One region of the Bradyrhizobium sp. 153 genome, then DNA from elsewhere that is predicted to be linked to it. Evidence: predicted binding sites of a transcription regulator. Region 1 holds the regulator's gene; each other region holds the start of a gene.

Evidence for each region. Region 1 encodes PhoB, which activates phosphate uptake and scavenging genes when phosphate is short. Its sites were predicted from a motif close to TGTCATNNANCTGTCAT; they were not measured.
Region 2: a site for PhoB is predicted at 2,353-2,369, ahead of IVA91_RS06575 (RNA degradosome polyphosphate kinase). Genes of this name have one in related genera too.
Region 3: a site for PhoB is predicted at 1,431-1,447, ahead of IVA91_RS16300 (inorganic phosphate transporter). Genes of this name have one in related genera too.

Annotation. Positions count from the first base shown of each region.
Region 1 covers NZ_JADPKH010000037.1:262,969-267,150, reverse strand. The annotation lists gene IVA91_RS11010 (aspartate aminotransferase family protein) at 1-926, opposite strand, end outside; gene IVA91_RS11005 (GcrA family cell cycle regulator) at 1,395-1,907, shown strand; gene phoB (phosphate regulon transcriptional regulator PhoB) at 2,168-2,875, opposite strand; gene phoU (phosphate signaling complex protein PhoU) at 2,890-3,606, opposite strand; gene pstB (phosphate ABC transporter ATP-binding protein PstB) at 3,618-4,182, opposite strand, start outside.
Region 2 covers NZ_JADPKH010000027.1:63,533-67,714, reverse strand. The annotation lists gene ppx (exopolyphosphatase) at 1-72, opposite strand, end outside; gene IVA91_RS06575 (RNA degradosome polyphosphate kinase) at 88-2,280, opposite strand; gene IVA91_RS06570 (DnaA/Hda family protein) at 2,420-3,097, opposite strand; gene IVA91_RS06565 (CDP-alcohol phosphatidyltransferase family protein) at 3,187-3,729, opposite strand; gene purM (phosphoribosylformylglycinamidine cyclo-ligase) at 3,884-4,182, shown strand, end outside.
Region 3 covers NZ_JADPKH010000073.1:38,422-42,603, reverse strand. The annotation lists gene IVA91_RS16305 (thermonuclease family protein) at 1-311, shown strand, start outside; gene IVA91_RS16300 (inorganic phosphate transporter) at 1,658-1,777, shown strand; gene sugE (quaternary ammonium compound efflux SMR transporter SugE) at 2,000-2,314, opposite strand; gene IVA91_RS16290 (radical SAM/SPASM domain-containing protein) at 2,427-3,440, opposite strand.

The DNA.
Region 1 (4,182 bases):
AGCAGCGACATCCTCTGCACGTGATCGAAAAAGCCGGGCTCGAGCATGACGTCGAGCACGGCGTTCGCAGCGGAAATCGCGAGCGGATTGCCGCCGAAGGTCGAGCCGTGCGAGCCGGGCGTCATGCCGGAGGCCGCTTCCGCGGTGGCAAGACAAGCGCCGATCGGGAAGCCGCCACCGAGCGCTTTCGCCAGCGACATCACGTCGGGGGTGACGCCGAGACGGCGATGCGCGAACAGATCGCCGGTGCGGCCCATGCCGGTCTGCACCTCGTCGAACGCGAGCAACAGGCCCTTCTCGTCACAGAGCTGACGCAGCGCCTTGAGGAAGGCGGGTGTTGACGAACGCACACCGCCCTCGCCCTGGATCGGCTCGATCAGGATGCCGGCGGTCTGCGGACCGATCGCCTTCTTCACGGCCTCGATATCGCCATGCGGGACCTGGTCGAAGCCATCCATGGGCGGGCCGAAACCTTCAAGATATTTTGCCGAGCCCGTCGCCGCCAACGTCGCCAGCGTGCGGCCGTGGAAGGCGCCTTCGAAGGTGATCATGCGATAGCGATCGGGATGGCCTTTGGCCGCATGATAGCGCCGCACGACCTTGATCACGCATTCCAACGCTTCGGCGCCGGAATTGCAGAAGAACACGAAGTCCGCGAAACTTTCGTTGCACAAACGCGTTGCAAGCCGTTCGCCATCGGGACTCTGGAACAGGTTCGACATGTGCCAGAGCTTGGTCGCCTGCTCCTGCAATGCCTTGACCAACGCAGGATGGGCGTGGCCGAGCGCGTTCACGGCGACGCCCGAGGTGAAATCGAGATAGCGATCGCCATTGGTCGCGATCAGCCAGCAGCCTTCGCCGCGCTCGAAGCCAAGGTCCGCCCTGGCGAAAACGGGAAGCAGATGCGGCGCGGCGCTGTTGGTCATGACCATCACTTGGATGTTGCATTTGGACGTTGAGACCTGCCTGGCATGCCTTGCGCAGCGCACCATTGACCGGTCCGGAAAACGAAACGTGCCGCCTTTTAAGGGCGGCACGCGTCACCATCTTATGCCTGGCAAGACGGGTGTCAATGCCGCCCGGAAAGCCTCGCGAAACGCGAAATCCGTAGTCTTGCGGTGCCGATCTTGCGGGGTTTTCACCACGGAACATGTGGAAGCGAGTCGGCGGACTCTTGCGCGGGAGTCACGCCATATTGTAGCGTTTGGACTGTCAGATACGACATCTCGTGCAGCGGTTCTGATCCCAAGAGTCCTCATGTACCGGCGTAAACGTTCGGGCGTCAGTCACGCGCCCGGCGAGCCTTAAGGGATTCTGACGGCACGGGTTTTTCAAGGCTTAAGCATTCGCTGTGAGGCCCCAGGATGGCGGCGCGCAACGAGGGAAAGGGTGCAATGACGGTTTTGACCTGGTCCGACGATCGCGTCGAGCAGCTGAAAAAGCTCTGGGAGGCCGGACTTTCGGCCAGCCAGATCGCGGCCGAGCTCGGCAATGTGACCCGCAATGCCGTGATCGGCAAAGTGCACAGGCTCGGCCTGTCGGGCCGCGCCAAGAGCCCTTCATCGGCAGCGCCGCGGCCGCGCAAGGCGCGGCCCGCGCAGCATATGATGCGGGTGACCCGGCCGATCTCGCGCGGCAACACCGCGCTGGCGCAGGCCTTCGAGGTCGAGGTGGAGGCCGAACCGGTCACCTACGACAACGTGGTGCCGATGAGTCAGCGGCTGTCGCTGCTGGAATTGAACGAGGCGACGTGCCACTGGCCGGTCGGCGATCCCTCCAGCCCGGACTTCTTCTTCTGTGGCGGCAAGGCGCTGTCAGGCCTGCCCTACTGCGCCCAGCACTCGCGCGTCGCCTATCAGCCGGCAGCGGATCGCCGGCGGGCGGCACCGAAGCCGAGCACGCGGTGATTATTTCCTGAGATCGAACCGGCAGCCGTCACGCGGTGACGGCGCAACAAACCCGACGTCGTCCCGGACAAGCGAAGCGCCGGACCGGGACCGATAGCCACCGCAAGCCGTGGTTACGGGGACTCGGAGTTACCTTTTCGCGCAACAACCACGTCCTGTGGCTATGCGTCCGGATCGGCGCTTCGCTCCGGACAACGCTGCGCGTTGCCGGGAGCTACGCTTGTCCGGGACGACGACCGAGCTTGGTGACGCAGTTGGGCCTACGTCTGCTCCGCCTTTGCAAACCGATCATCCAGCGCATAACCCGCGCCGCGGACGGTGCGGATCGGGTCCTGCTCGCGGCCGAGATTGAGCAGCTTGCGCAGGCGGCCGATATGGACGTCGACGGTGCGCTCGTCGATGTAGATGTCGCGGCCCCAGACGCTGTCGAGCAGCTGCTCGCGCGAGAACACGCGGCCGGGATGCTCCAGGAAGAACTCCAGCAGGCGATATTCGGTCGGGCCGAGATCGATCGGCCGGCCCGAGCGCGCGACGCGGCGCTTGTCGCGATCGAGCTCGATGTCGCCATAGGCGAGCACGGTGGCGAGCCGCTCGGGGCTTGCGCGCCGCAGAAGGCCCTTCACGCGCGCGAGCAGCTCCGGCACCGAGAACGGCTTGACGATGTAGTCATCGGCGCCGGTCGCAAGACCCCGCACCCGCTCGCTTTCCTCGCCGCGCGCGGTCAGCATGATGATCGGGAGCTGCTTGGTCTCGGGACGGGTGCGCAGCCGCCGACACAACTCGATGCCGGACAGTCCCGGCAGCATCCAGTCGAGCACGATCAGATCGGGGATGTGTTCCTTGAGGCGGGTGTCGGCGTCGTCGCCGCGCATTACCGTCTCCACGTCATAGCCGTCGCCTTCGAGGTTGTAACGGAGAAGCTCGGTGAGAGCTTCCTCGTCCTCAACCACCATAATGCGTGCGCCCATGTTGTCGTCGCTCCCTAGGTATTCGGTACCGTCGTGGCGAAGGTCGTCATGTCGCCCTTCGGCCGCTTGTCGGTGATCGCCTGCCCCTCGATCATGTAGAACACGGTCTCGGCGATGTTGGTGGCGTGATCACCGATGCGCTCGATGTTCTTGGCGCAAAACATCAGATGGATGCAGAACGAGATGTTGCGCGGATCCTCCATCATATAGGTGAGGAGCTCGCGGAACAGAGAGGTGCAGATGGCGTCCACTTCCTCGTCGCCCTTCCACACCGCCATCGCCGCCGGCAAATCGTGCGCGGCATAGGCATCCAGCACCGACTTGACCTGCTGCTGCACGAGGTCGGTCATGTGCTCCAGGCCGCGGAACAGTTTCAGCGGATGGAAGTCCGTCTCCAGCGCCGCAACGCGCTTGCCCATGTTCTTGGCGAGGTCGCCGATGCGCTCGAGATCGGTGGCAACGCGCATGGCGCCGACGATCTCGCGTAAATCCACCGCCATCGGCTGGCGGCGGGCGATGGTGAGCACGGCGCGCTCCTCGATGCGCTTCTGAAGCGCGTCGAGCTCGGCATCGGTGGTGACGACGCGCTGGCCGAGCGCGACGTCGCGGCGGATCAGCGCGTCGACGGAATCGACGATCATGCGCTCGGCGATGCCGCCCATCTCGGCGACGAGGCGAGTGAGCTCCTGGAGGTCGGTATCGAAGGCCTTTGCGGTATGTTCAGTACCCATGTCCCGTCTCCTCAGCCGAACCGGCCGGTGATGTAATCCTGCGTACGCCGGTCGCTCGGCGACGTGAAGATCTTGCTGGTGTCGTCGAACTCGATCAGCTCGCCGAGATACATGAAGGCGGTTTTATCAGAGACGCGCGCCGCCTGCTGCATGTTGTGGGTGACGATCGCGATCGTGTAGTTCTCGGACAATTCCTGGATCAGCTCCTCGACCTTGGCGGTCGAGATCGGGTCGAGCGCCGAGCAGGGCTCATCGAACAAGATCACTTCGGGCCGCACCGCGACCGTGCGGGCGATGCAGAGGCGCTGCTGCTGGCCGCCGGAGAGCGACAAGCCGGACGCGTTGAGCTTATCCTTGACCTCGTTCCACAGCGCGCCGCCGCGCAGCGCCTTCTCGACGCGGTCGTCCATCTCGGACTTCGAGATCTTCTCGTAGAGGCGGATGCCGAAGGCGATGTTCTCGTAGATCGTCATCGGGAACGGCGTCGGTTTCTGGAACACCATGCCGACCCGGGCGCGCAGCAGGTTGAGGTCCAGCTTGGGATCGAGGATATTGGTCTGGTCGAGCAACAGCTGG
Region 2 (4,182 bases), on a different contig from region 1:
GACGAGGCGGACCGAGTTCGAACCTATGTCGATGACCGCGACGCTCGAGCCGCGCTTGCGCGGCTGCTTCACGTTGAGAATCCGGGATCAGGATTGATGACGTTCATTACGCCGCGTGAGACGGCGCGGCGAGGATTCCTTGAGCGACTTTCCACGGCCAGACAGACTCGGATTCGTCATGAAGTAGTTGTGGACGTTGAAAGGCTCCTCGCCCTTCGCGGCTTTCATACGCGTTGAGGACCCGTCCGGCAACAATTGCCAGCTCTGCTCATTGTCCTTCAGGTTCGCGACCATGATCTGTTCGAGAACCTGCTGATGCACCGTGGGATTTTGCAGCGGACACAGCACCTCGACGCGGCGGTCGAGGTTGCGCGGCATCATATCGGCCGAGGAGATATACACAGCCGCTTTTGCGCTCGGCAGGCCTTGGCCCATGCCGAAGCAGTAGATTCGGCCGTGTTCCAGGAAACGTCCGATGATCGACTTGACACGGATGTTCTCCGACAGACCGGGGATCCCGGGCCTGAGACAGCAGATGCCGCGCACCACGAGCTCGACCTGGACGCCGGCCTGCGAGGCCTCATAGAGCGCGTCGATGATGTCGGGGTCGACCAGCGCGTTCATCTTCATCCAGACCGCGCCGTGCCGGCCGTGCCGTGCATGCGCGGTCTCGCCCTGGATGTGCTCGATGATGCGCTTGCGCAAGGTCAATGGCGACACCGCCATCTTCTCCAGATCGCTCGGCGCGGCATAGCCGGTGATGAAATTGAATACGCGAGCCGCGTCGCGGCCGATGGTCGGGTCCGACGTGAAGTAGGAGAGGTCGGTGTAGATGCGCGCGGTCACCGAGTGATAATTGCCGGTGCCGGTATGCACGTAAGTTGTGAGGCTGCCGCCCTCGCGGCGCACCACCATCGAGAGCTTTGCGTGCGTCTTCAGTTCGAGAAAGCCGTAGACGACCTGCACGCCGGCGCGCTCGAGGTCGCGCGCCCAGCGGATGTTGGCCTCTTCGTCGAAGCGCGCCTTCAGCTCGATCAGCGCCGTGACCGACTTGCCGGCCTCGGCGGCTTCGGCGAGCGCACGCACGATCGGCGAGTTGTTGGAGGTGCGGTAGAGCGTCTGCTTGATCGCGACTACATCTGGGTCGCGCGCGGCCTGCTGCAGAAACTGCACCACCACGTCGAAGGATTCGTAGGGGTGATGGACGATGAGATCCTTCTGCCGGATCGCAGCGAAGACGTCGCCGGCATGCTCGCGCACGCGCTCGGGATGGCGAGGCACGTAAGGGGTGAATTCGAGGTCGGGACGGTCGAGACGAGTGAGCTGCGAAAGCTCGTTCATGGCGAGCACGCCGTCGACGAGAAACACCTCGTCGTCAGCCGTCGACAGCGCATGCTGCACGAAGCTGCGCAGCTGCTCCGGCATCTTGGCGTCGATCTCGAGCCGGATCACCGACCCGCGGCGGCGCCGCTTCAGCGCGGTCTCGAACAGGCGAACGAGGTCTTCGGCCTCTTCCTCGATTTCGAGCTCGGAGTCGCGGATGATGCGGAAAGCGCCCTGGCCATGCAGATTATAGCCGGGGAAGAGACGGTTGATGAACAGGGCGGTTGCCTGCTCCAGCGAAATCAGCCGGACGGCCTTGCCTTCGGCCGGCAGGCGGATGAAGCGGTCGATCTTGCCGGGCATGCGGATCAGGGCGTTCATCTGCTTGCCGTCGGCAGCGCGCGTGAGCTGGAGCGCGATGGTGAAGCCGAGGCTAGGAATGAACGGGAAGGGGTGGGCCGGATCGATTGCGAGGGGAGTCAGCAGCGGGAACACGTTATTGAGGAAGTAGTCCTCGATCCAGGTCCGTTCCGGCTTGGTGACGTCCTTGCCGTCGACCAGGACGATGCCGACCTCGGCGAGCGTGCCGCGCAGGTCGCGCCAGATCGCCTGCTGGTCGGAGGCAAGTTGGGAGACGGTACGATTGATCAAGGCAAGCTGCTCCGACGGGGTCAGGCCGTCCGGGCTGCGCTCGGCAATGCCCTCGCGCACCTGGGCCTTGATGCCGGCGACGCGGACCATGAAGAACTCGTCGAGATTGTTTGCCGAGATCGACAGGAATCGCACCCGCTCCAGCATGGGATGGCTGGGATTGACCGATTCTTCCAGGACACGGCGGTTGAAATGCAGCCAGGACAGCTCGCGGTTGATGAACCGTTCGGGGCTCGAAGCGATCGCCGGCAGGCTCTCCGTTTCCGGGGCTTTTTCTTTGATTTCAACAGCTTGCGCAGAGTCCATGAGAAGTCGATCCATCCAGTTCACCCCAATTGCGACTTACGCGCAAAATCGGTGGGAGCATGTGTTAGAGCGATGACGTTTCGATGACATTGATGTTCCGCCGCTCCGCCGCGTCAAGCGGCTGGTGCCAGCGAACTGGTCAGACGTCCCGAAGCAGCTCGGCCGCCAGCGCCCGGGTGACGGGGCGGCCAAGCCGCAGGGCCTCGCTGTCGAGCAATTCTACCGCCTGCCGGGCGGCGGCCGAGGATCGCTCCAGCCGGGTAGCGAGGTAGCTGACGATGCTCTCATCCACCGTGAGCTGGCGGTCAGCGCAGAATTTGACGATCAGGCCGCGGAAAAGCTGGTCGTCCGGCGACCGCAACGCGACCACCGGCACGGCGCGCAGACGCGAGCGTAGGTCGCGAAGCTCGATCTCGAGCGATGCGGGTAGCTCGCGCCCGGTGAAGAGGACGTAGGCGCCATCCTCGCGGGCGAGGTTCATCAGGTGGAAGAGGGCGCGCTCGTCAAACTCTTTCGCCTTGAGATCTTCGACGACCAGCGCTCCGGTCGCGAGCGCGCCCGGGACCGCGGCGGCGGCCAGCGCATTGGCCGTGGTCGAGCGGGCGCCTGATACCTCGGCCCAGATCGCGGCGAGATGGCTCTTGCCGCTGCCTTCGGGGCCGGTCAGCCACATGATCCGGTTCGGCCATTCCGGCCAGGCGTCGATCAGGCCGAGACCGGCCGCGTTGGCGGGGCCCTCGAGGAAATTGTCCCGGCTGAGGCTTTCCGCATGCGGAAGCGAAAACGCCAATTGTCGGGGATGAACGCGGCCTGCCACGCTTGCCTTGCTCCATGCCGGCGTCCCGGCCTCGTTTGAAAAGATTCGACTTTCGAGCGGGAGTTGGCCTTTTGCGGGGCCACATCCACTCATTTGGCCTCGATCGTGCTCATGTGCCGCAGCCACTCGACGAGATAGAGCGACACCGAGGAGAGCGTGAACACCGTGACGAGGCCCATCAGGATCATATCATAGGGTGCCGGCTTGAAGCCGAAGGCAAGCGCCGCCAGCACCAGCGCCGCGAATGCCACTTGTGCCACAGTATTGAGCTTGGACACCTTTGACGGCTTCATCTCGACCGGCCGGTCGAACAGCCAGGATACGATCACGGCGGCGACGATCATGATGTCGCGCGAGACCACCAGGATGACGATCCAGCGCGGAATCGCCCCCCAGATGCCCAGCGCCATGTAGATCGAGACCAGCAGCGCCTTGTCCGCGAGCGGATCGAGCAGGGCGCCGAGCTCACTCGCCATGTTGAACCGCTTGGCCAGGAAGCCGTCCACGGCGTCGCTGATACCGGCGATCAAGAAGACCGCGAACGCCACCTCCATTTGGCTCGACACGATGGCCCAGACGATGATCGGGACCAGCATGATGCGGCCCAGGGTAATGATATTCGGAATACTCACGCGGCGCTTCCCGGCACCCGGCCTGACCTCGGATCCGGCCCCTTGGGAGGCTGAACCGGTTGATATCTACATACTATAAGGCGGGGCGCCACGCTTGCCATTGCGTGTCCCCGGAATTCGACGTAACCAGCCGCAAACCCACTGGAAATCGGGCATGACCGACCGCAAAAACGGCCTCACTTACGCCGATTCAGGCGTCGATATCGACGCGGGCAACCGCCTCGTCGACCTGATTAAGCCGATGGTGCGCGCCACCGCGCGGCCCGGCGCCGACGCCGAGATCGGCGGTTTCGGCGGCCTGTTCGACCTCAAGGCGGCCGGTTTCAAGGACCCCGTCCTGGTCGCCGCCACCGATGGCGTCGGCACCAAGGTCAAAATCGCGATCGAGACCGGCCTGCATGGCGGCATCGGGATCGATCTTGTCGCGATGAGCGTCAACGACCTCGTGGTCCA
Region 3 (4,182 bases), on a different contig from region 1:
GCGATCTTGAAAGCTTCGTTGCAGAGCGCGAAGTCAGTTGTCTGTCAGTCCTGGAGGATGAGTGTGGACGGACGATGGCGATCTGTTCAGCTGATGGCATCGATCTCGCAGAATGGTTGGTGCGTAACGGTCTGGTGCTCGATTGGGCGCGATACTCCAGGGGACGATACCACGCTCCGCAACGCGCGGCCGATCGTGCCGGACGGGGCTTGTGGGCGGGCAGCTTTGCCGTACCTTGGCTATATCGAGCGTGCATTCGGTTAGGTGGTCGACCAGCCAGCTGTTCTGACGACGCGAATGCACACCCTTGACTCGTATTCCCCACACCAGAATATATGCCAGAGTCGGTTCCGCACAGAGTGGCAGTCACGGGCGAGCTGGCCTCGACCGGCAGTGAAGCTTACCACTGCCGCCCAACCATGCTCAAAGAAGTAGGATGGTCTCAAGCTCTCGTAAGCGCGAAAGTCGCAAGACAGAAAATCGCAAGCTCCGCAGGAACGCCATCGTTCTCGGCGTAATTCTTCGGAACCATGGACTCGCGGTCATGCCAAGGCGGCGCCTTTTCGAGTTCGAGAGAGAGCCGCATTTACTCGGAAGAATGGCGGGCTCTCCGGAGCCTAAACAAGACAAAGGCGTGGCACGGAACAACAATCAGATTCCGCTGGGTACAGGTTGAGCGGAAGAAAGAAGGCTACTGGCGTTCAAGGCACCACTGGGCGAGGTAGGCAACACGAATGAAGCTTGGGATGCAGCCTACCTCCACGCCATTCGCCTCAAACTTTCAGGTTTTGACATGCCCAGAGCGCGCAGCTTGATTCCCAGAGGTCGCCAGATGCTGTCCCGCCAAAACTCATACACTCGCGCTCAAATCTGATGGACCAAGCAGGTGCGACGCTTGCTCAACGCCGCCTCCCAGGGGCCATCGAAACGACGGTAGTCGAATTGCGCCCTTTGCCGCGGGAACGCCGCATAGGTACCTTTCCGGACTTCGCTGCTGTTGGCGATATCGGCCGCGATTGCCTTTTCAAGCCACGGCTGCTCCGACATAGGCCAGCATTTGGCCGGGCGGGTAAGAAGCCTAACACACATGAGCGGTTTCGGTGACAAAGACGTGTGGACCTGCCTTGCACGCGCCGATCACAACAATGCCACAGAAGACAATGCAGCTGTTCGTTCGGTTGGAAACAGCATGGCTCGCTGACAACTGGCTGGAGATCCGCTGAATGAGCAACACCGCATGCGACGAGCGCAACTGCTGCGGCAGCCCGAACAAGAACGTCAGATCGCATATCACCTCCCGAACACGAAGTGCGCGCCTTCCAGAACGAAGCGTGAGCCACTGAACTCGCAGCGTCGCTCCCATGCCCTCGTTGTGTGCAGACTCTGTGCCGACGGGCACGATGCAAGCTCCCGGCGTTTTTCAATCGCGATGTCGTCCACCCGACAATAGCGGTCGTTGTTTAAACAAGCCGCGGGTCTGAGGTCGAACACGAATCGAATGCCGTGCGCCGGTGATTTCATGAACGCTCCTGCGAAAGAGATTGGGTGATGGAGCTTCTTTGGAACCACACAATGAAGTCGCACCGGTAATTCGAGGAGCGGAGCTGAGCTCACTCAGAGATCGCAAGCTCACCTGGACTGCGATCCGCTGGGTTCATTGCCGTTCTATTCGCACGGCGATCTCGGCAGCGAATTCTTCGTGCCGTTCTGGGTGGTGCTATTGTGCCAGACCGATGCCGGTGGGACCCTGATGGGCGGCTGGCGTATCGTGCGCTAGGGCTTTCGCGTCACGACCAGGTCGCGGCCAGATGGTCTCGGCCCAGAGGCCTTGCATCAGCATCTTGTGCTTGGCCACTTTCCTCGCCATTATGGGCGCCGCGCCCCTCAGCGGTGCGCTGGAACGTGGCCAGCTCGATCGTCTATGCCTGCAGAATGACGCGCCGGCCTCGGCGATCGTTGCGGCGCTGACCTGGTGGGGTCAATGCTTTCGATGTTTTCGTCAGGACACGAGCTTCAGCCCGACAATGCCGGCGACGATCAGCCCGATGCTGGCAAGGCGAAACGCGGCGGCCGGTTCTCCGAACAGGATGATCCCGAGCGCTGCGGTGCCGACCGCACCGATGCCGGTCCAAACCGCATAAGCAGTTCCAATGGGCAGCGTCTTTAGCGCAAGGCCGAGCAGGATCACGCTGCCGGCCATGGCCGCGAGCGTGAGCACGGACGGAACGGGCTTGGTAAAGCCCTCAGTGTATTTGAGGCCGATTGCCCAGGCGACCTCCAGCAGGCCGGCGACCAACAAAATGCTCCAGGCCATGGCGGCCCTCCGTTTATGGCAGGGTCGTCCCGCGGCTGATGTGGTGATGAGCTGGAAGGCCACCCTTGCCAGGGCTCGCGATTCGCTTCGAGGGGTCAACTTCTCTCAAAAATCAGCATTCCGACGTTATTGGTTCGGCGAATTCACACGATCGACAAAGTAGAAAGCCGTCCGTTCCGTTCATGCGATCGGCAATCTTGCAAAAAGCTGCCCCTTCGAAGAGATCCTTGTACCTGTCGCGGAGAAGGTTGCCCAGGACGTGTCGTCGCTCAAAATCCATGCAGCAGAAAGTAACGTCGCCGTTCGGGAGAAGAACATTACGATATTGCCGTTCGTCAGGGCATGTCAGTGCTCCAACGATTGGCTGCCGCGCTCCAACCATCTTCTCGCTGTTGCCAGCCCTGCTGCCCGGCGGACGCGAGCGAACCAGCGCTTCGTCAGGAATTATGCCGACAAATTCGGGATGCACCTCGCCCATGACTATGAAGAGCAACGATGAAATGTCGGCATCGACAAGTTGGCGCATCAAATCGACATAGTTGCGCCTGACGAGACCACTATCCATGTGCGTGCCGTCATCAAAAACATGCACCAGGAAAACGCGGAACTGCAGCGCACGCAAGCGTCTTAGATCCCGCCCGTTCATCCCTACCAGGGTTGTGAAAATTCGGATTCCATGGCCACAAGCATAGGCATGCTCAACCATTTCGGTGCAAGCCGGATTGAGCCAAGGCTCCGAATACCCGGAAAAGCTGATGTCGACAGCTGCTGGTACGCGCGCCAGACATCGCTTGAAATCTTGGAGAGAAAGATGCTTCACGTCGGATATCGCTCTTTGCCGTTCGGCAAACTTGTCCTGCGGGCAATAAGAACATCCGACGACACAGCCCGTTGTCGTAGTTATCTCCAAGACCCTGCCGCCACTGATTGCGGAGCGCAGCTCCTGTAGAGTCATCGATTCTATATTGTCCACTTCCGCGCTCCGCGTTTGGAACAAAGAGACCTTGAGGGGACCGTCGATTTGCATCTCATGCCGGTTCGCCCATGCATCATTCTCGATTCGTCGTCCATCAGCGCGACACGGCACGGTCGCAAGCGCGATCGCGACAGATGAAGAAAGCGCCACGGCTCTCTCCTTAGCGCCCCAGTCCAGCAGGATTGGACGGCTGTCGAGTGCACATGCGTCGATGGGGTTGGTCTAACGTCTCGCTTATTCCAACAAGCATCAGTCATGCCATTGGCGGTACTGTCCATAACTCGACACGTCCGCGATAAATGTCGTCCCAAATGCCGCAACCGAAGCGCAACTCTACGCAATCGATAGCGTACAATATGACGCTACGTGCGATTCAAGCTCTCTCTAGAATGAGTTGAATGGCAGCTTTCTTATGAAAAGTGACGGTGTAGCCGCCGCCCCGAGCGCCACGTCATCATGATCGACGTGGCCGGCATCGACCCGCGAAGTTCCGATTGCGAGTGCCATTGGTCCCGTTGAGAATGCAAAGTCTTCACCTTGATCCAGCAAATCGCGAATTTCAACAGTTGAAAACGCTACTCACCATAGGAGTGAGCGGGCGCGATTTGCGCGAATCGGGACACGGATTAGCCTATCTGCCGACGAGGTGCCGATACGGCCGGGAAGTCCTCTCTTCAGCAAGCTAACACAGATTGTGAGCTCCGCATGTCGCGAGCCACCCGTCGAGTTTTGCGATCGAGAGTGCGCTGTCGTGCGCGAGCGCCCTCGGATGTTCGCATTGACGTTGCTCGTCGCACAATCAACTCTCGTCCTGTCGAGCTTTGTGCGAATAGGTGGGCCACGTGAGATACAATCGACGAGAGAAGACGGGCGGACAGCCGTCACAAGTCAG